2 regions of the Variovorax sp. H27-G14 genome follow, and region 1 is predicted to be linked to the other one. Evidence: predicted binding sites of a transcription regulator. Region 1 holds the regulator's gene; the other holds the start of a gene.
The links. The regulator NrdR, encoded in region 1, represses ribonucleotide reductase genes. The targets are predictions, from matches to a motif close to CACNANATNTNGTG.

Region 1 (10,681 bases):
GTAGGAGGAGGAGGTGCCGAGGTCGTGAATGGCGGCGATGCGCCCCACGCCGGTGATGATTCCGGTAAACATCCGCACATTTTCGCAGAGAACGAGGGCGGTTCGGGGCAAACGCTAGAACGCGTCCCTTCCGGCGACCCGGGCCACGATGCGCAGGTCGGGTCCGAGCATGTCGACCGACTTGAATTCCAGCGGCAGCACGCCCGCCAGCGAGGTCAGCGGGCCGCCCGCGTGAATGTGGCTCGCGAGGCTCATGCCGGTGCCGATGAGCTTGGGCGCCAGGTACACCAGCAGCTCGTCGACGCAGCCTTCGCGCAGCATCGAGCCATTGAGCTTGTGCCCCGACTCGACGTGCAGCTCGTTCACGCCGCGCGCGGCCAGGTCCTTCAACAGCGCCGGCAGATCGACCTTGCCTTCGGCATTCGGCAGGCAGGTGACGGTGGCGCCACGGGCTTCCAGGGCGGCCGCCTTTTCTTCGTCTCGGGTGGCGGCGTAGATCCACACCGGGCGGCCCGCTATGAATATGTGAGCGTCGGGCGGTGTTTGCAGTCGGCTGTCCACCACCACCAGATGGGGCTGGCGCGGGGTGTCGACCAGGCGCACGTCGAGCCGCGGGTTGTCTTCCAGCACCGTGCCCACGCCGGTCAGCACCGCACTGGCCCGGGCGCGCCAGGCGTGGCCGTCGGTGCGGGCGGCCTCGGCGGTGATCCACTGGCTCACGCCGTTGTCCAGGCCGGTCTTGCCGTCGAGCGATGCCGCCGCCTTCATGCGCACCCAAGGCTGCTGGCGAACCATGCGACTGAAGAAACCGATGTTGAGCTCGCGCGATTCGGCGGCACCGGGGCCCACGTCGACATCGACACCCGCCGCGCGCAACCGGGCGAAGCCTTGTCCGGCCACCAGCGGGTTCGGGTCGGCAATGGAGGCCACCACCCGTCGCACGCCCGCTGCAATCAGCGCGTCGCAGCACGGCCCGGTGCGGCCATGGTGAGAGCAGGGCTCCAGCGTGACGTAGGCCGTCGCGCCCGCGACCGAATGGCCTTGCGCCGCCGCGTCGCGCAGCGCCATCACCTCGGCATGCGGACCGCCGGCTTTTTGCGTATGGCCCTGGCCCAGCACGCGGCCTTGCGCGTCGCAAAGCACGCAGCCCACGCGCGGGTTCGGGTCGGTCAGCAGCAGCGCCGACGTGGCCAGACGCAGTGCGGTGGCGATGTACAGGGCGTCTTGTTCGAGGGAGGGCATGGAGGCTCGGCGGAAGAAGTTGGCAGGCGTGCCGCCGGATCATACGAGCGGCATTCGAATGCGGATGAACGGTGCGTGCGCCGTGGCAGCGGGCTTTTACGCTCGAAGTTCGATGGCGGAAATAAAGAAGCAACACAAGTTGCAGGTCAACAGGGAGGACATCGAACATGGCTTCAACGAAGCATTCGGCCGCGGGCTTTTCGCTCGTGGAGGTACTGGTTTCCATCGTCGTGCTGAGCATGGGGCTGCTCGGTGCGGTCGGCATGCTGCTGGCGTCGGTGCGCTCCGGCAACGAGGCGGCAACCTTCACGGCGGCGCTCAATCTGGCGCGTGAGTTGTCCGAGAAGGCGCGCATGAACCATCGCGTGGCCGCGCAGAACGATGCGGCCAATGCCTACCTCGTCGACGATTGGCGTGCGGGCTCCGCGCCGGATGCGCCCGCCGCAGGCGGCGCCTGCGCAGTGGTGGGAGTCGCGGCCGGTGCGGGCTGCACGCCGGCAGAGCTCGCCGCCTGGGACATGCGCGGATGGAAGCGCCGCATCGCCAAGGCACTGCCCGACGCCCGTCTCAGCGTCTGCTTCGACGAAACGCCGTGGAATGCGGCAGCAGCCGAGTACACATGGGCTTGCAGCAAGACGGGCAGCATCATGGTCGTGAAGCTCGGCTGGACACCCCGCACCGGCGCCCCTGAGCCGGGCGCGTCACCGCCCCCGCGGCTGGTCATGCAATGGGTAACAGGGCAGGGGCACGATGGCCAGGCCGGCTCCTGATATGGCGGGCCGCGCGCGCCAGTGCGGCGTGACGCTGGTCGAGTTGCTGGTCGCCATGGCGATTGCACTGGTCGTGGTGCTTGCGGCCACCGCGGCATTCCTCGGCAGCCAGCGGTTGTTCATGGCCAGCGCCGACGCGCAGGCGGTGGACGAGTCGCTGAGGTTCGCGAGCTTCGTCGTCAGAACCATCGTGCGGCAGGCGGGCTATACAGACCACGCCCCCGACAACCTGGTTGCCGATGCCGAAACAGGCATCGCGGCCATGCCGGCTTCCGCCAACGGCGCCTTCGATCTCGACATCGTGGGCGCGAGCAACACCCGTGTCAGCCGCGTCGGCGACAGCTACGGCAGCCACAACATGCGTGGCCTGAACGCAAGCGATTCCTTGCGTGTTCGCTTCTTCGGCCGCAGCCGCGCCGGAAGCGACGCCGAAGCCGACGGCACCATGATCGACTGCATGGGCTTCGCCCAGCCCGGGCCGGTGTCGGGCAAGACTGTGTCGACAAGCCGCGCCTGGAGTTTTTTCTTCATCGCGGAGGCCGCCGACAGCGAGCCCGAGCTCTACTGCAAATTCCGCGCTGAGAAGGAAGGTTCTTTCCGATCGCAGCCGCTGGCGCGCGGTATCGAGGTGTTCAAGGTGGTCTACGCCCACGATGCCGACGGCGATGGTGTTCCGGAGCAATGGATGGACGCCGCGCAACTCGAGGCCATGGCCCCTTCCGAAGCCAAGGTCAACGACGAATGGCGCAAGGTGGTCGGGCTGCGCATCGGCATGGTCGCGCGCAGTGCGCATGCCCGGGGCGCATCCGAGGGAACGGAGGAACTGCTCTACCCGCTGGGCACCGATTTTTCAGAAGTGAGCTTCAAGCCGCCGGCCGATGGCAGGCTGCGCCGTGTGGCTACGTTCACTTTGATGCTGCGCAATGCGATGAAGGGGGTGCCATCGTGAGCCGGCGCCTTCGGCGGTTGCAGCAAGGCTTCTCGCTGATCGTCGTGCTGATGCTTCTGGTCGTGGTGACCGTGCTGGGCGTTGCCGCGGCGCAGGTCTCGTTGGTCAACGAGCGCAGCGCGCGCAACGACCGAGACACCGAGCTCGCCTTCCAGGCGGCCGAGGCCGCATTGAGCGATGCCGAAAGCGACGTGCTCGGACCCAACGACAGCGTGCGGCAGCGGCTCTGCCTTTTCAACCATCGGGATGTGACGGCCTTCGTCGCCGGATGCGGTGGTGCAGGAGAGAACCAGGGGCTGTGCGCACCGGGCGAGCCGGGAACAGACCCCGCCTGGATGACGGCGGACTTCGCAGCCGATGGCCCAAGGTCTGTTGCCTATGGCGCGTTCACCGGCCAGACCTACGCCGCCACCGCCCGCGCACCGCGCTACATCGTGGAGGCCGTTCGCAGCCGCGGCACAGGGCAGGGCGATGCACTGCAGAACGCGAGCGCACAAGGACCCGGCTATGTCTTTCGCGTCACGGCCATCGGCTTCGGCACGCGCGAAGAGACCCAGGTGGTGCTGCAGACCAATCTGTACAAACCGGCGGCCAGTCCGGGTTGCCCTTCCTGAAGAAGGAGTTCGCATGCGACCTTTTCGAATCCTGGTGCCGGCGGCTTGCGCCTTGTCCATCGGCCTGTCTCTCGCCCATGCCGCCACGCAGGCGCTGCCGCCCGACGCCGTGCTGCCCGGCGAGTCGCTGTTTTCACTGGCATCACGTGTCGATTCCGGCATGGTCATCGACCTGTCGCTCAAGCAGTCGAACGCGGGCGCGGCCTACCGCGACAGCTTCGACTGGAAGAAAACCTACGTCGGCTACTGGGACCCGATGGGTTGCTACGGCTACGCGAACGGCGACGGGTACTTCAGGCGTGCATCCACGGCAACGAGGCGCAGCGGCGGAGAAATCGTCTGCTCCCAGCAGTGGAGCGGCAATCTGCTGAACTGGGCAGTGTCGTCGTCCCTCGACGGACTGCGCCTGGCATTGACCGGCGGCGACCGCGTGGTGGACGAACCGGACCGCACAGTGTTGCAACGCGCTGTCTTGCCAGAAACTTTCTATCGCGGGCCGCACTTTCCCGACAAGACGATCACCGGCAACCTCGACAGCCTGACGCCGTTGGTCACGGGAGCGCGCGACGCGTTGCGAGCCACAGGCACGCTGAGTTTCAGCAACTGCCTCGATCGGATCGTCGTCGGCTCCACGGCTGCCGGAAGTTGCGCGGAGCCGGTCGGCACATCTTTCATGGCACGCGTGGAGGTTTGCGCGCCGGCCGAGGCGGCATTGCGTCGCTCGCTCTGCGCCAGATACCCGAACGGCGGTCACAAGCCCGAGGGCGCCATCCAGCGCTACGCCGCGCAGATGCGGTTTTCTGTTTTCAGCTATTTGCCGAACGACGACCCCGCACGCTACGGCGGCGTTCTGGTCGCACCCATGAAGCACACGGGCCCCACCAAGACCGACATGAACTTCGACCGGGTGAACAACCCAGACTCGGAGTGGGATGCACACACGGGCGTGCTCAAGCCCGAGGCGATGGGCTTGGCCGCAACTCACGCAAGCGGTGTCATTCACGCCATCAATCGCTTCGGGCGCGCCGGTGGCAAGCCGGGCGCTTACGGGTTGTTCGATCCAGCGGGCGAGCTCTACTACGAGTCGCTGCGCTATTTGCAAGGCAAGGCGCCGACGCCCAATGCCCTCGACGGCGCGGCGCCAGGCCTTGGGGCGCGCAGGGCAGACCCCATCGCAGCGAGTTGCCAACGCAGCGGCATCCTGCTGATCGGCGATGCCGACACCCACTACGACCGCTCACTGCCCGGCATGTCGAAGGGGGACTCTCCCGGTGATTTCGACCGTGGCTTCAACAACGCGGCTTACGAACCCGACACGGCGTACTGGACGAGTCTGGTCGGGGCTTTCGAGAACCGCGAAGCGCTCTCGTACGCGCACCCCTCGGGCAAGGCGGGCCTGGTCACCACCGGCAACGACGGTCCGCCGGCCCTCAACTACAAGGGCGGCACACGCCTGACCTCCGCCAACATCGCGACCGCTGAAACAGGCGCCGGCAAGGGCTCTTTCGGGATGGCGGGCCTCGCCTATTGGGCCAACACGCAGAAGATCCGAGCCGACCACGAGGACCTGCGTGTCCAGACCTTTGCCATCGACCTGGGCCTGGGCGGCGGAACTGCCGCCGGACAAAGGCAGCGCGGCAGCGCGTTTCATCTGGCCGCAAAGTACGGCGGCTTCGTGGACGGCAACGAAGACGGCAATCCTTTTCGCGCGTCCAGCAGCGCGTCCGGCAGCGGGTCCGAATGGGCCGAAGGCCTGGATGCAGACGACCGGCCCAGTCCCGCCAACTACCTGCTGGCCGGCGAGCCGGCGCAGATGGTTGCCGCTGTCGGCCGGATCTTCGCGCGTGCGAACGCGATGGCCAGCGGCGGCAGCACACCGGGCGGTGCTCTTTCGTCCGGCACGGTCGCGAAGGCGGGTGCCAGCCTGTACGTGACCAAGTCCGAAGGGCGGCGCTGGTCGGGCACGCTGCTGTCGTACCCGCTGCGGTTCGATGCGGCAAGCGGAGCAGCCAACCGCGACCCCAAGCCCGACTGGGATGCCGGCGAGTTGCTGACGGGCAATGCCAACGCCAAGCCGGCCGTGGTTGCTCGTGACCCCGCGAGCAGGCGCATCTTCACGCTCTCGACCGCCGCCATCGGCATTCCTTTTCAATGGGATGCGCTCGACAACGGATCGCGTGGCTGGTTCAACGCGACGCCCCATGCCCAACCCGCTGCTTTCGACCGCCTCGGCGCGGAGAGGTTGGCGTACCTGCGTGGCGACCGCAGCAAGGAGTTGTCCGCGCCACATGGCATCTTCCGCGTGCGCGACTCGGTCATGGGGGATGTGGCCAACGCAAGACCGGTCTTTGTGGGTGCGCCCAGTCTCGGGATTCAGGAGGCCGGCTACGACAAGTTCCTGGCCGCACATCGCGCTCGAACGCATGCGGTGTACGTCGGCACCAACGGCGGCATGCTGCATGCCTTCGAAGCGCATACCGGGCGCGAACTGTTCGCCTATGTGCCGCGCACCATGTTCGCCAAGCTGGCTGCCTACAGCTCGCCGGACTACGTGCACCAGAGTTATGTCGATGGCACGCCTGCGGTCGCGGAAGCGCGCATGGCGAGCGGTGCATGGAAGACCGTGCTCGTCTCGGGCAGTGGCGCCGGGGCCACGGGCGTCTTTGCGCTCGACGTGACAGACCCTGCGGACGTCTCGGCCGACAAGGTGTTGTGGGAGTTCAACGGCGCGTACGACGACGACATGGGCCGCGTGACGCAGCCGCCTCGGATCATGAAGTTCCGTACGGCCGCGCCCACCAAGACCCAGCCGGCAAGCCACGGCTGGTTCGCGGTGGTTCCTTCGGGCTTCAACAACGCCAACCCCGACAAGCGCGCCGCGTTGTTCCTGCTGTCGCTGGACAAGCCCGCGGGCGAAGCCTGGCGGCTCAACCGCAACTACTACAAGTTCGTCTTGCCGGCTCCGAGCGACGCCAGCACCGTCAATGCGTTGAGCACGCCGGGCGACTACGCCGCATTGGACGGGTCCACGCGCCTGCTGTATGCCGGCGATACGCAGGGCAATCTGTGGCGGTTCGATTTCACGGGCAATGCACCGTGGAGCAAGGCACTGGCGTCAGACGGGCTGCCTTTGATGGTCGCCATGGTCGGCAGCGGTGCCGATGCCAAGCGACAGCCCATCACCACGGCGCCGGAGGTCGGCATCGGGCCGGGCGGCGGTGCGATCGTGCTTTTCGGCACCGGAAAATTCGTGAGCCCCGAAGACCTGGGCCGCGCTGCCCGCGGCGTGCAAACGGTCTACGGCGTGTACGACAACGGCACGGCCATTCCCGCAGGCGAGGCGCGCATGCAGCTTCAGCCGCGCCGCGTCCGCCCTGCGAGCGAAAAGGCCTTCCCGCCCATTGTTGGCGATGCCTTCGTCCATGGCGCGTTCAACGCCAAGACGAGCGCCCGGCGCGGCTGGTACTTCGACCTGCCGGGCGGGCTCGATCAAGGCGAGCGTGTGGTTTTCAAGCCGGTGCTGAGCGACGGACAACTGTTTTTCAACACGCTGATTCCCAATGCCAGCGCATGCACCACTGACGGCGGCGGACGCAGCTGCGCGGTGAACGCCATGACGGGCATCTCGCAGGGCGGCACCTGCGTGCCGTCGAGCGTCGGGATGCCGGGCGAGCCGCTGCTGGTTCAGTTGGGTGAGAGCGCCGTCGGCGCTGCCGATGCATTGGGGCGGCGGACGGAAAGCAGGCGCGTGGGCATCGTCAATGTCGGCACCCGCGGCAGCGGCATCTCGACGCCGTCACCGGCCGATGGCGGCAAGGCGTCCCGAATTGGTGGTCGCCTGAACTGGCGCCAGCTCGTCGACTACCGCAGGACGAAGCCATGAGGGCGACGGTGCTTCGCGGCTTCACCCTGATCGAGTTGCTGATCGTGCTCGCCATCGCCGCGATCCTGGCGGCCATCTCCTATCCGTCGTACATGGATGTCGTGCGAAAAGGCTGGCGCAGCGAAGGGCGGGCCGCGCTGATGCGGCAGATGCAGGAGCAGGAGCGCCACTTCACCCAGGCGGGGCGATACCGGCGCTACCAGGGGGACTCGGGAGACAGCGGCTCGGGCGGTAAATACGCCCTTCAGGGCGGCAATTGCGAGGGGAAGGGGCGCATCGACCACTGCATTCGGCTCACCGCCACCTTGAAGCCCGGCTTCTCCGATCCCCAAGTGGGCAATCTCTGGGTCGACAGCACGGGCGGCAAAGGGTGCGATGGCACGCAGCCCGGCTGGTGCTGGCAATGAGGGGGCGCAAAACGGCGGCGGGCGGCTTTACTTTGATCGAGCTGATGGTGGTGATTGCCATCGTGGCGGTGCTGGCGGCCATCGGCGCGCCGAGCTTTCGCGACATGCTGCTCAACCAGCGTCTCGCGACTGCCGCCCAGGCCTTCAACGCCGCGTTGAGCTTTGCGCGCATGGAGGCCATTCAGCGCGCGCAGAGCGTAAGCGTGCGTGCGTTGCCGGGCACCGACTGGTCGCGCGGTTGGGTGGTGCAGGCCGGGCCTGAAGATGCACTGGTGACGCTGCGTCATTTCGACGCATTGCCGCAGGGTGTGCATGTGGATGCGACGCTGGGCGGGGGCTTTGCGCAGGGCTTGCGCTACGACGGCAACGGGTTCTCGCGCCAGACCGTCAGGTCCGGCTTCAGCGCGGGCTGCCTGACACTGAAGGCCGACACGGGGCGCCGGGCTTCCATCGTCGTCTCGCCCTCGGGGCGGCCAAAGCTGTGCAACCCGGATGTGATCGGCGATTGCGGCTCGGGCGCGTGTGGAAAGGGCAGCAAGGAAGAAGACGGCGCCTGAGCGCGCGCCGCCGGCGATCAGATGTCGCGCAGCAACTGCCTGAACTCGTCCACGTCCTCGAAGCTGCGGTACACCGAGGCGAAGCGCACATAGGCGACCTTGTCGAGCTTTTTCAGTTCGCGCATCACGAGTTCGCCGACCTTGGTCGACTCGATTTCGCGCAGCCCGCTGGCCAGCAGCTTCTGCTCGATGCGCAGCAGGGCGTTGTCGATCTGCTCGATGCTCACCGGGCGCTTGCGCAGCGCCAGCATCATCGAGGCGCGCACCTTGGTCGAGTCGAAGTCGGCGCGGCTGCCGTCCTTCTTCACGACCACAGGAAAATTGACGTCGGGCCGCTCGTAGGTGGTGAAGCGCTTGTCGCAGGCGGCGCACTGGCGGCGCCTGCGAACGAAGTCGGCATCTTCCGAAACGCGGGTCTCGACGACCTGCGTTTCAAGATGACCGCAAAAAGGGCATTTCATGCGGTCAGGTCTTCTTCCTGGCGATCAGCGGTAGACAGGGAAGCGGCTCGTGAGTGCGTGCACCTTGGCGCGCACGGCGTCGATGTTTGCCGCGTCACGCGGGTTCTCGAGCACGTCGGCGATCAGGTTGGCGGTGGCGCGGGCCTCTTCGTCCTTGAAGCCGCGGGTGGTCATGGCGGGGGTGCCGATGCGCACGCCGCTGGTGACCATCGGCTTTTCCGGGTCGTTGGGGATCGCGTTCTTGTTGATCGTCATGTGGGCGCTGCCCAGCACGGCTTCGGCTTCCTTGCCGGTGATGCCCTTGGAGCGCAGGTCGACCAGCATCACGTGGCTTTCGGTGCGCCCGCTCACGATGCGCAGACCGCGCTCGGTGAGGGTGTTGGCCACGATCTGGGCGTTCTTGACCACCTGTTGCTGGTAGGCCTTGAACTCGGGCGCCATGGCTTCCTTGAACGCCACGGCCTTGGCGGCAATCACGTGCATCAGCGGGCCGCCTTGCAGGCCGGGGAAGATTGCGCTGTTGATCGCCTTTTCGTGCTGCGACTTCATCAGGATGATGCCGCCGCGCGGGCCGCGCAGGCTCTTGTGGGTGGTCGAGGTGACGATGTCGGCGTGCGGCACCGGGTTGGGGTACACGCCCGCGGCCACAAGGCCGGCGTAGTGGGCGATGTCGACCATGAAGATCGCGCCGACGTCCTTGGCCACCTTGGCAAAGCGCTCGAAATCGATGCGCAGCGAGTAGGCCGAAGCGCCCGCGATGATCAGCTTGGGCATGTGCTCACGCGCCTTGCGTTCCATGGCGTCGTAGTCGATGGCTTCGTTGGCGTCCAGGCCGTAGCTCACCACGTTGAACCACTTGCCGCTCATGTTCAGCGGCATGCCGTGGGTCAGGTGGCCGCCTTCGGCCAGGCTCATGCCCATGATGGTGTCGCCGGGCTTCAGGAAGGCGAGCATCACGGCTTCGTTGGCCGAGGCGCCGCAATGCGGCTGCACGTTGGCTGCGTCTGCACCGAAGAGCTGCTTGACGCGGTCGATGGCCAGTTGCTCGGCCACGTCGACGTGCTCGCAGCCGCCGTAGTAGCGCTTGCCCGGGTAGCCTTCGGCGTACTTGTTGGTGAGCTGCGAGCCCTGGGCCTGCATGACGGCGGGCGAGGCGTAGTTCTCGCTGGCGATCAGCTCGATGTGATGTTCCTGGCGCGCGTTTTCGGCTTGAATGGCGGCCCAGATTTCGGGATCGGTCTGTTCGACCAGAATATTGCGTTGGTACATGGCAGTCCTTTGAAGACGAGGTCCTTGTTCTTCAACCAAACAAGGGCTGCCCAGGCGAACGGCTGAACGCCTGGTGTGCCCAGGCGGTACGCTTCCCAGTGGTATTCCACGTCAGCGCGGGGCACCTTGTGCGGGTGCTGCGCCTATCGCCAGTCGCGTACGGGGCCGAGTGTAGCTCACACCCGGCCAGGTGCACTTCAGGAAACGGAGGAAAGCAAAGCGACCTTGGCGGGCTCCGTGCCTTCTTCGGCCTTGATCGGTGCCGGCGCAACGATTGGAATCGGCTGCGCGCGAACGGTCGTGCGAGGCGGCTGCACCGACGGTGCGCGGCCATTGGCCACCTGCAGCAGGCGCTCATGCTCGGCCATCACCTTGCCGGCATAGCCGCCGTCGTCTTCCAGGTTGGCCGCGCCCACGTAGTAGCGCAGGCCGCCTTCGAGCGAGCCGGCGCGGGCGATGCATTCCTGCAGCACCTTCACGCCCACGCGCATGTTGGTCACCGGATCGAAGGCGGTGAGCGTGCCGCCCG
Region 2 (10,681 bases), on a different contig from region 1:
CATGAACTGGCCCGCCGGCTGGCGCGCGAGGAAGCCGTGGCGCAGCGCAGCCGCATCAGCGCGCAGATGCAGGCGCAGGTCAACAACCTGGTGATCGAGACGCTGAGCGAAGGCGTGCTGGTGATCGACACCGACGGCCTGGTGCATGCGGCCAACCCGGCGGCCGACGCCATTCTGGGCCAGGGCCTGGCCAAGCTGGCGCTGCCGTTCCCGCTGCATGCGCAGCCCGCGTGGCATGCGCTGGCCGCGCTGGCGCGCCAGACCTTCGCGCGCCGGGCGCCGCAGACAGAAGAAATTCCGGTGGCGCAGGCCCGCGGCGCGGCGCGCGAAGTGCGCGTGCGCACGCGCCTCACGCCCACCAGCGAGCAGCGCGTGGACAGCCTGTGCGTGATGTTCCTGCAGGACCTGCGCGAGCTAGAGGCGCGCATCCGCACCGAAAAGCTGGCCGCCATGGGCCGCATGTCGGCGGCGGTGGCGCATGAAATCCGCAACCCGCTGGCGGCCATCACGCAGGCCAGCGCGCTGCTCAACGAAGACCTGACCGACCCCGCGCACCGCAAGCTCACGAGCATGGTGCAGCACAACGCGCAGCGGCTCGCGCGCATCGTGGACGACGTGCTCGACGTGTCGCGCGCCCGCCAGCAGCGCGTGCTGTCGCTCGGCGAGCAGGTGGTGCTCGACCCCGCGGTGCAGGTGCTGGCCGAGGAGTGGGTGCGCCAGTCGCAGCGCAAGGGCGTGCGCATTGCGCTCGACGCGCCCGGCAGCGACGTGCGCTTCGACGCCGAGCACCTGCGCCGGCTGATCGTCAACCTGCTGGACAACGCGGCGCGCTATGCCGGGCAGCGCGAAGACTCGGTCCAGGTGCTGACCACGCTGCAGCGCGGCGGTACCGCGCGCCCCAGCCTCATGGTGTGGAGCGACGGTGCGCCGCTGGAGCCGGCGGTGCAGCGCCACCTGTTCGAGCCCTTCTTTTCTTCCGAAAGCCGATCGAGCGGGCTCGGCCTGTTCCTGTGCCGCGAGCTGTGCCGGCGGCATGGCGCCACCATCGGCTACGAGCGGCGCGCGCTGGTGCCGGGCGGCCCCGAGGGCAATGAATTCTTCGTCAGCTTCGCCGTCAGCGAAAACCGGCTGACACAATAGCGCCGTGAGCATTCCCCCCTCTTCCACACAGCGCCCGGCGCAGATCCTGGTCATCGACGACGAACCCGACCTGCGCACGCTCTACGAGCTGACGCTGCTGCGCGAGGGCTACCGCGTGGAGGCCGCGGGCAGCGTGTCGGAAGCCTGGCAGCACCTGGAGGCCGGCCGCTTCGATGCGGTGATCACCGACATGCGGCTGCCCGACGGACAGGGCATGGAGATCATCCACCGCATCCAGAGAGAGCAGCGCAGCGAGCGCTGCGTGGTGATGACGGCCTACGGCTCGGCCGAGAACGCGGTGGAGGCACTGAAGGCCGGCGCCTTCGACTATCTGACCAAGCCGGTCGACCTGAAGCAGTTCCGCGCCGTGGTGGCATCCGCGGTGCAGGCGCGCAACGCCATGCCGGCGGCGGTCAAGCCGGCGCAGGTGGCGTCTGTGGTCGGCAACGCCAACGAGGCTGAGTCCCTTGGTCTTGGTGCGGGAACAGGCACGACAACAGGGATCACCGCGCTCGATCGGCTCGTGGGCGAATCGGAGCCCATGCGCCTCGTCAAGTCGCGCATCGCCAAGGTCGCGCGCGGCATGGCGCCGGTGCTGGTGCGCGGCGAGTCCGGCACCGGCAAGGAACTGGTGGCGCGCGCGGTGCACGCCTGCAGCCAGCGCAGCGACGGCCCGTTCGTGGCGGTGAACTGCGGCGCGATTCCAGAGAACCTGCTGGAGGCCGAATTCTTCGGCGCAAAGAAGGGCTCGTACACCGGCTCGGCGCAAGACCGCGACGGCTACTTTCAGGCTGCGCGTGGCGGCACACTGTTTCTCGACGAAATAGGCGACCTGCCGCTGGCCATGCAATCGAAGCTGCTGCGCGCCATTCAGGAGCGCAGCGTGCGCTCGATCGGCTCGACGCAGGAAGAAGCGGTCGACGTGCGCATCGTCAGCGCCACCCACAAAGACTTGCACGCCGAAGTGCAGGCCGGGCGTTTTCGCCAGGACTTGTTCTACCGCCTCAACGTGATCGAGATCGCGGTGCCCGCGCTGCGCGAGCGCCGCGAAGACCTGCCCGCGCTGTGCGCCGCGCTGCTCGCGCGCATCGCCCAGGACGGCGGGCTGCCGGTGCCGCACCTGTCGCACGACCTGCTGCGCCGGCTGTCGCTGCATCCGCTGGACGGCAACGTGCGCGAACTCGAGAACCTGCTGCACCGCGCGGTGGCGCTGAACGACGGCGACGAACTGCACCTGGACCTGATGGGCGGCTTCACCGCCGCCGCCGAGGCCGCCGCGTCCGCGCCCGCGCCGCTGATGCCGGCCTTCGACATGCCGGCGCCGGGGCCTTCACTGTCGCCCGCGCCGCCAGCATTCGCCAAGGCGGCACCGCCGCCGCTGCCGTCCGACCTGCAGGCCTACCTCGACCAGCAGGAGCGCGAGATTCTGGTGCGCGCGCTGCACGAGAGCGGCTTCAACCGCACCGCGGCGGCCGCGCGCCTGGGCATGAGCCTGCGCCAGATTCGCTACCGCATCGCGCGGCTGGGCATCACCACACCCAACGGCGACGATGGCGCAAGCAGCCATGCCGACGACTGACGCCCCCTTCGAAGCGCCCGCCGACGACGGCCTCTGGCAAGCCGGCTGGTACCGCTTTGCAAAGGCGCTGCGCTCGCCCAACTTCGGCCCCCGCCCCGCCACCGCGCCCACCGACCTGGTGGTGCTGCATTCCATCAGCCTGCCGCCCGGCGTGTATGGCGGCGACGCCGTGCAGCAGCTCTTCACCAACCGCCTCGACTGGGACGCGCACCCCTACTTCGCATCGATCCGCGGGCTGGCGGTGTCCTCGCATTTCTACGTGCGGCGCAACGGCGAGCTCTGGCAGTTCGTGAGCTGCGACGACCGCGCCTGGCATGCCGGCGTGTCGTCTTGGCGCGGGCGCGGCAACTGCAACGACGACTCCATCGGCATCGAACTCGAAGGTCTCGAAGGCCAGCTGTTCGAGGAGCCGCAATACGAAACGCTTGCCAGCCTGTGCGCGGCGCTGGCGCAGCACTACCCGATTGCGTTCATCGCGGGCCACGAGCACATCGCGCCGGGCCGCAAACAGGACCCGGGCGCCGGCTTCGACTGGCGCCTGTTGCGCGAACAACTCGGCTGGAATCCACAGATGTTTCCGGCGCAGGTGGTGCAGCGCTAATTTTTTCAATCGCGTGACGTACCGCGATGCGATGCGCTTGGCGCGCATCCGCACCCGAATTGCAAACGTCACCGCCAGCAACCATGCGGGCTGCAAGCCCAAATCGGCCTGCAAGCCAAGCGCCATGCGGGTTGCGCCAACATAGGCCAGTGTTCACGCGGCATCTCTGGCCTCGGGCCTTGCCGAATGAAGTTTGTCCGGTGTGTGCTCCGGGGCAAAAACACTACCGGTAGTGGCTTGTGGGGTGTCCAGACCCTAGATATAGTGTCCTCCGTCCGGTCATCAGCACCGATGCGACACCCCGGCCCGGCCCAGCCCCGGCGTCGCCAACCAACAAGAATTGCCAACCGAGAGGAAGCGAATGCAAACAGCCCTGAACCCCCAATCGACTTCGCGCGCCATCCCGTCGTCGCCCGTGCAGCAGCAGCGAGACACCGCTGGATCGCCCGCCGGCCAGAACCTCGCGCACTACCAGATCATTCGCCGCAACGGCGCGGTCGTGCCCTTCGAGCCGAACAAGATCGCCATCGCGATGATGAAAGCCTTCCTGGCCGTACACGGCACCCAGGGCGCGGCCTCGGCCAGCGTGCGCGAAACGGTCGACGTGCTCACGCAAGGCGTGATCCGCGCCATGGTGCGTTCGCGTCCGGGCGGTGGCACCTTCCACATCGAAGACGTGCAGGACCAGGTCGAGCTCGGCCTGATGCGCGGCGGCCACCATGAAATTGCACGGGCCTACGTGCTGTACCGCGAACGCCGTACGCAGGAGCGTTCCAAGCAGGGCGAACACGAAATGCCCGCCGTGCAGACGCTGCATGTGCTGGACAACGGCGAGCGCGTGGAGCTCGACCTGAACGAGCTCAAGGGCCTGATCGAGTCGGCTTGCGAAAACCTGGGCGACAGCATCACCTCCGCGCCGATCGTCGCCGAGACCATGCGCAACCTGTACGACGGCGTGCCGCTCGACGAGGTCTACAAGGCGTCCATCCTCGCGGCCCGCACGCTGATCGAGAAAGACCCCGACTACACCTTTGCCACCGCGCGCCTGCTGCTGCACACGATCTTCAAGGAAATCGTCGGCCGCGAAGTGATGCCGGTTGACCGTGCCACCGCCTACGCCGACTACTTCCCGCAGTTCATCAAGAAGGGCGTGGAGAACGAGCTGCTCGACGAGAAGCTGCTGCAGTACGACCTGCCCCGCCTGGGCGCCGCCCTGAAGGCAGAGCGCGACAACCAGTTCGACTACCTGGGTCTGCAGACGCTGTACGACCGCTACTTTTTGCACGTGCGCAAGACCCGCATCGAGCTGCCGCAGGCGTTCTTCATGCGCGTGGCCATGGGCCTGTCGCTGAACGAAATCGACCGCGAAGCGCGCGCCATCGAGTTCTATGAAGTGCTGTCGTCGTTCGACTTCATGTCGAGCACGCCCACCCTGTTCAACGCCGGCACGCTGCGCTCGCAGCTGTCCAGCTGCTACCTGACCACCGTGCCCGACGACCTGGACGGCATCTACGAGTCGATCAAGGAAAACGCGCTGCTCTCCAAGTTCGCGGGCGGCCTGGGCAACGACTGGACCCGCGTGCGCGCACTCGGCAGCCACATCAAGGGCACCAACGGCGAATCGCAGGGCGTGGTGCCGTTCCTGAAGGTGGTGAACGACACGGCCGTGGCCGTGAACCAGGGCGGCAAGCGCAAGGGCGCGGTTTGCACGTACCTGGAAACCTGGCACCTCGACATCGAGGAGTTCCTGGAGCTGCGCAAGAACACCGGCGACGACCGCCGCCGCACGCACGACATGAACACCGCCAACTGGATCCCCGATCTGTTCATGCGCCGCGTGATGGAAAAGGGCACCTGGACGCTGTTCTCGCCCTCCAACGTGCCTGACCTGCACGACCTGTTCGGCGCCGACTTCGAAAAGGCCTACGTCGCCTACGAAGAGAAGGCCGCCCGCGGCGAGATCAAGCCCGCGCGCACCCTGCAGGCCACCGACATGTGGCGCAAGATGCTCACGATGCTGTTCGAGACCGGCCACCCCTGGATCACGTTCAAGGACGCCTGCAACGTGCGCTCGCCGCAGCAGCACGCCGGCGTGGTTCACTCGTCGAACCTGTGCACCGAGATCACGCTGAACACCAGCGACACCGAAACCGCCGTGTGCAACCTGGGTTCCGTGAACCTGCTGCAGCATCTGAAGGACGGCAAGGTCGACCAGGAAAAGCTCAAGCGCACGATTTCCACCGCGATGCGCATGCTCGACAACGTGATCGACATCAACTACTACGCCGTGAAGAAGGCGCGCGACTCCAACCTGCGTCACCGCCCGGTCGGCCTGGGCCTGATGGGCTTTCAGGACTCGCTGTACGAGCTGCGCATTCCGTACGCATCGCAAGAGGCCGTGCAGTTCGCCGACGAATCGATGGAAGCCATCTGCTACCACGCGTACTCGGCGTCGGCCGACCTGGCGCGCGAACGCGGCAAGTACTCGAGCTACAAGGGCTCGCTGTGGGACAAGGGCGTCCTGCCGATCGACACGCTCGACATGCTCGAAAAGGCACGCGGCGGCTACGTGGAGGTCGACCGTTCGTCCACGCTCGACTGGGACGCGCTGCGCTTGAAGATCAAGAACCAGGGCATGCGCAACTCCAACTGCGTGGCCATTGCTCCAACGGCAACCATCTCCAACATCATCGGCGTGGACGCCTCGATCGAACCTTGCTTCGGCAACCTGTCGGTCAAGTCGAACCTGTCGGGCGAATTCACGGTGATCAACCACTACCTGGTGCGCGACCTGAAGCGCCTGGGCCTGTGGGACGACGTGATGGTCATGGACCTGAAGCACTTCGACGGTTCGCTGCGTCCCATCGACCGCGTGCCGCAGGACATCAAGGCGCTCTACGCCACCGCGTTCGAAGTGGAAACCACGTGGCTGGTGGAAGCCGCCTCGCGTCGCCAGAAGTGGATCGACCAGGCGCAGTCGCTGAACATCTACATGGCCGGCGCATCGGGCAAGAAGCTCGACGACACGTACAAGCTCGCATGGCTGCGCGGCCTGAAGACCACCTACTACCTGCGCACGCAGAGCGCGACGCACGCCGAGAAGTCGACGGTGCAATCGGGCCGCCTGAACGCGGTGTCCTCGGGCAACGATGCACCTTCGGGCATGAGCGCACTCGACGTGGCGGCCGCTGCGGCGCAAGCGCAGATGAGTGCAATGCCTGCTACCGACATCGCGTTCTGCGGTGTGGACGATCCGACCTGCGAAGCCTGCCAGTGATGTGCAAATGAAGCGTTGCAGCGCATCCGAAAAATGCGCGCAACGCTTCAGCGAATCAGCGAGGTGCATGCGAAAGTCGCGCGACGTTCATTCAATGACGGCATTGACTGACATCGCGCGATGCATGCGAGCAACATAACAACCACATAAATGGCGTGCGATGTGAACGAGCACTTTGCAACTCACATCGTTACTCCGATAATTTGAGCATTGGATTTTTCTATGTTGACCTGGGACGAAGAAGTCAAGCCCTCCTTACCAAAGGACATGCAACAAGGATTGCAGCACCACAACGCATCGACCGTCGGCTCGCCCGCAGGTCGTTCGGTGGACGCTCCGACTTCGTCGATTGCACAACCCGCACTTCGCACGAACAGCGCGCTCAATGACGGCGCTGCCCCGCTGCGATCGGTTGCTGCCGCAGCAACGCCCGCTGCCGCCCAACGCGTCAAGGCTTCCGACAAGCGCATCATCAACGGCCAGACCGACGTCAACCAGCTGGTGCCGTTCAAGTACAAGTGGGCGTGGGAAAAATACCTCGCCACCTGCGCCAACCACTGGATGCCGCAAGAAGTGAACATGACGCGCGACATCGCGTTGTGGAAAGACCCGAACGGCCTGACCGAAGACGAGCGCCGCATCGTCAAGCGCAACCTCGGCTTCTTCGTGACCGCCGACTCGCTCGCCGCCAACAACATCGTGCTGGGCACCTACCGACACATCACGGCCCCCGAGTGCCGCCAGTTCCTGCTGCGCCAGGCCTTCGAGGAAGCGATCCACACGCACGCGTACCAGTACATCGTCGAGTCGCTCGGCCTGGACGAGAGCGAGATCTTCAACGCCTACAACGAAGTGCAGTCGATCCGCGAGAAGGACCAGTTCCTGCTCCCGTTCATCGACGCCATCAGCGACCCGCACTTCAAGACCGGCACGCACGAAACCGACCAGACGCTGCTCAAGTCGCTCATCGTGTTCGCCTGCCTGATGGAAGGCCTCTTCTTCTACGTCGGCTTCACGCAGATTCTTGCGCTGGGCCGCCAGAACAAGATGACCGGCGCCGCCGAGCAATACCAGTACATCCTGCGCGACGAGTCGATGCACTGCAATTTCGGCATCGACCTGATCAACCAGCTCAAGCTCGAGAACCCCGGCCTCTGGACGCCAGAGTTCAAGGCCGAGATCAAGGACCTTTTCATGAAGGCCGTCGAGCTCGAATACAAGTACGCCGAAGACACGATGCCGCGTGGCGTTCTCGGCATGAACGCCTCCATGTTCAAGGGCTACCTGCGCTACATCGCCAATCGGCGTGCACAGCAGATCGGCCTCGAAACGCTCTTCCCGAACGAGGAAAACCCGTTCCCCTGGATGAGCGAGATGATTGACCTGAAGAAAGAACGCAACTTTTTCGAGACCCGCGTGATCGAGTACCAATCGGGTGGCGCGCTGTCCTGGGACTGAATCTTTCGACACGAAATAATGATTTCAAGAATTGCCCTTGCCACCGACCGCGCCAAAGAGCGCGGCATGGACGAGGGCTCAGGTGTTCATGGTGCTGGAGCTCAGATTCCAACGCCATGAATCACTTCACGCTACCCAACGTGCGTGGAGTGCTTCAATAGGTTGATTTTTTCAACTTGATCAAGGAGAAATAGAAATGGCAACTGCAAAGAAAGCGCCGACCAAGAAGGTCGCTGCAAAGAAGGCTCCGGCAAAGAAGGTCGTGGCTGCTAAGAAGGCTCCGGCCAAGAAGGTAGCTGCAAAGAAGGCCGCTCCCGCCAAGAAGGTCGCTGCCAAGAAGGTAGCCGCCAAGAAGGCAGTGCCGGCAAAGAAGGTAGCCGCCAAGAAGGCAGCACCGGCCAAGAAGGCCGCTGCCAAGAAGGCTCCGGCGAAGAAGGTAGCCGCCAAGAAGGCAGCACCGGCCAAGAAGGCCGCTGCCAAGAAGGCTCCGGCGAAGAAGGCCGCCGCCAAGAAGGCGCCTGCGAAGAAGGCTGCTGCCAAGAAGGCGCCTGCGAAAAAGGCCGCGGCCAAGAAAGCCGCGAAAAAGCCCGCTGCCGCCAAGCCTGCCGCTGCTGCCAAGCCCGCTGCTGCTGCAAAGCCGGCTGCCGCTGCCAAGAAGCCTGCTGCAAAGAAGGCTCCCAAGGCAAAGGCCGCTGCACCTGCAAAGGCTGCCGCCGTAGCGCCCGCTCCCGCGGCGCAAACGACGCTGAACCCTCAGGCAGCCTGGCCGTTCCCCACGGCCAGCAAGCCCTGAGTTTTCTCAGCGGCCTTGAAGGCGCAAAAGCCCGACACCTCACGGTGTCGGGCTTTTTTCATGGGCGCTCGCTGGCCTGCACCAGGCAGATTCACCGGGCCAGTGAACCGCCCCGGTGCGACGACGATCAGAGCCCCAGGGCCTGGCGATCGATCTCGTAGTTCTGCGGACCGCGCTGCGCGATCTTGATGGCGCCGACCTTGTTGCCCAGCGCCGCGCACTGCGCGAGCGACCAGCCCTTTTCCAGACCGAACAACAGCGCACCGCGCCAGGCATCGCCGCAACCCGTAGGCTCGACCACCTCGGTCGCAACAACTCCGGGCACGTGTTCGCGTTCGCCGTCGACCCACACCTCGCAGCCCTCGGCCGCCAGCGTGACCACCAGGCCGCGCACGCGCTTGGAAATCTCGGCCAGGCTCCAGCCGGTGCGCTGCGAGAGCATCTTGCCCTCGTAGTCGTTCACCACCACCCAGCTGGCCAGGTCGACGAAGTGGCGCAGCGCCTCGCCGTCGAACATCGGCAGGCCCTGGCCCGGATCGAACACGAACGGAACGCCCGCGGCGGCAAACTGCTCCGCGTGCTGCAGCATGGCGTCGCGGCCGTCGGGCGCGATGATGCCCAGCTTGATGTCGTCGCGCGCAGCCACCTGGGTGATGTGCGCCTGCTGCATCGCGCCGGGGTGGAAGGCGGTGATCTGGTTGTTGTCGACGTCGCTCATGATCATCGCCTGCGCGGTGAAGGTGTCGTCGAGCTGGCGCACGAACTCGGTGTCGATGCCCAGCGTGCGCATGCGCTCCAGGTACGAGGCGCCGTCGCTGCCAAGGGTGGCCATCGGCAGCGCCGTGCCACCCAGGGCGTTGAGGCTGTACGCGATGTTGCCGGCGCAGCCGCCGAAGTCACGCCGCAGCGTGGGCACCAGGAACGACACATTGAGGATGTGCAACTGATCCGGAAGGATCTGGTCGGCGAACCGGCCCTCGAAAGTCATGATGGTGTCGAACGCGAGGGAACCGCAAATCACTGCTGCCATGGGTGAACCGTTGGTTGAAGGTGGATGAATGAGGAAACGAGAACGGGGCGCGTGCAGGCGCCCCGCTCAGGGATAGAAGGCTTCGACGCGGTAGCCCGCAATGGGCGGCAGCGCCGCGGCTTCCGAGGCCGACAAGGTCAGTGGCAGCGAGGCCGCACGGTCGGCGCGCCCCTGCAGCACAGTCGGCGCGCCGTAGTCGGCAGGCATCAGCACGCGGCGCACCACGGCACGCTCCTGCGTGTCGAGCAAGGAGAGTTCGACCGCCGGCATGGCGAGCGGCACCGTGGCACCGTTGCGCAAGGTGAAGCTCAAGCGGTAGTCGTTGCTCCCCCCCTTTTCGCGCGCGAAGGCCGCGCCCTCGATCACGATGTCGCCGATCTGGCGCAGGGCCGCAAGCTCGCAGCCGGTGTACTGGCACAACATGGCCAGCGCGGGGCGCAGATTGGGCTGCCGTGCGGCGATGCCGTTGCGCTCCTGGCGCAGCACCTGCACGGCGAGCAGCAGCACGGCCAACAGCACGAACAACGCCAGCACCAGGCGCACACCCTTGCGCTGCCAGAAGCTCGGCCGTGCATCGGCTGGCGCCTCTTCATTGGCGAACGGATGGCCCACCGGCGGCTCGAAGGCCGAGGAGAGCGAATAGTCGGGCTCGCTGGCCACCTGCACCACCGATGCACCAGCGGCCTTGGCTGCCGCGGCTTCATCGCGCGCCTTGGCGCCCGCGATCTTGGCCGACTTGGCGCGGGCGCGGCGCAGTGCCTTCTGCATCTGCACCTGGTCGTGGTCTTTGGCTTCCTGCTCTC

Region 2: a site for NrdR is predicted at 3,574-3,587, ahead of VLK31_RS04745 (ribonucleoside-diphosphate reductase subunit alpha). Genes of this name have one in related genera too.

Annotation. Positions count from the first base shown of each region.
Region 1 is NZ_JAYLVN010000002.1:237,381-248,061, forward strand. Features, by position in the region: gene VLK31_RS06575 (riboflavin synthase) at 1-72, opposite strand, end outside; gene ribD (bifunctional diaminohydroxyphosphoribosylaminopyrimidine deaminase/5-amino-6-(5-phosphoribosylamino)uracil reductase RibD) at 115-1,242, opposite strand; gene pilV (type IV pilus modification protein PilV) at 1,410-2,012, shown strand; gene VLK31_RS06590 (PilW family protein) at 2,014-2,961, shown strand; gene VLK31_RS06595 (PilX N-terminal domain-containing pilus assembly protein) at 2,958-3,575, shown strand; gene VLK31_RS06600 (pilus assembly protein) at 3,589-7,458, shown strand; gene VLK31_RS06605 (type IV pilin protein) at 7,455-7,865, shown strand; gene VLK31_RS06610 (GspH/FimT family pseudopilin) at 7,862-8,422, shown strand; gene nrdR (transcriptional regulator NrdR) at 8,440-8,883, opposite strand; gene glyA (serine hydroxymethyltransferase) at 8,908-10,152, opposite strand; ZMP/ZTP riboswitch at 10,194-10,319, opposite strand; gene VLK31_RS06625 (transglycosylase SLT domain-containing protein) at 10,350-10,681, opposite strand, start outside.
Region 2 is NZ_JAYLVN010000001.1:1,020,096-1,030,776, forward strand. Features, by position in the region: gene VLK31_RS04730 (two-component system sensor histidine kinase NtrB) at 1-1,140, shown strand, start outside; gene VLK31_RS04735 (sigma-54-dependent transcriptional regulator) at 1,145-2,719, shown strand; gene ampD (1,6-anhydro-N-acetylmuramyl-L-alanine amidase AmpD) at 2,706-3,320, shown strand; gene VLK31_RS04745 (ribonucleoside-diphosphate reductase subunit alpha) at 3,682-6,597, shown strand; gene VLK31_RS04750 (ribonucleotide-diphosphate reductase subunit beta) at 6,820-8,055, shown strand; gene VLK31_RS04755 (histone H1-like DNA-binding protein) at 8,252-8,848, shown strand; gene VLK31_RS04760 (carbohydrate kinase family protein) at 8,976-9,878, opposite strand; gene VLK31_RS04765 (zinc-ribbon and DUF3426 domain-containing protein) at 9,945-10,681, opposite strand, start outside.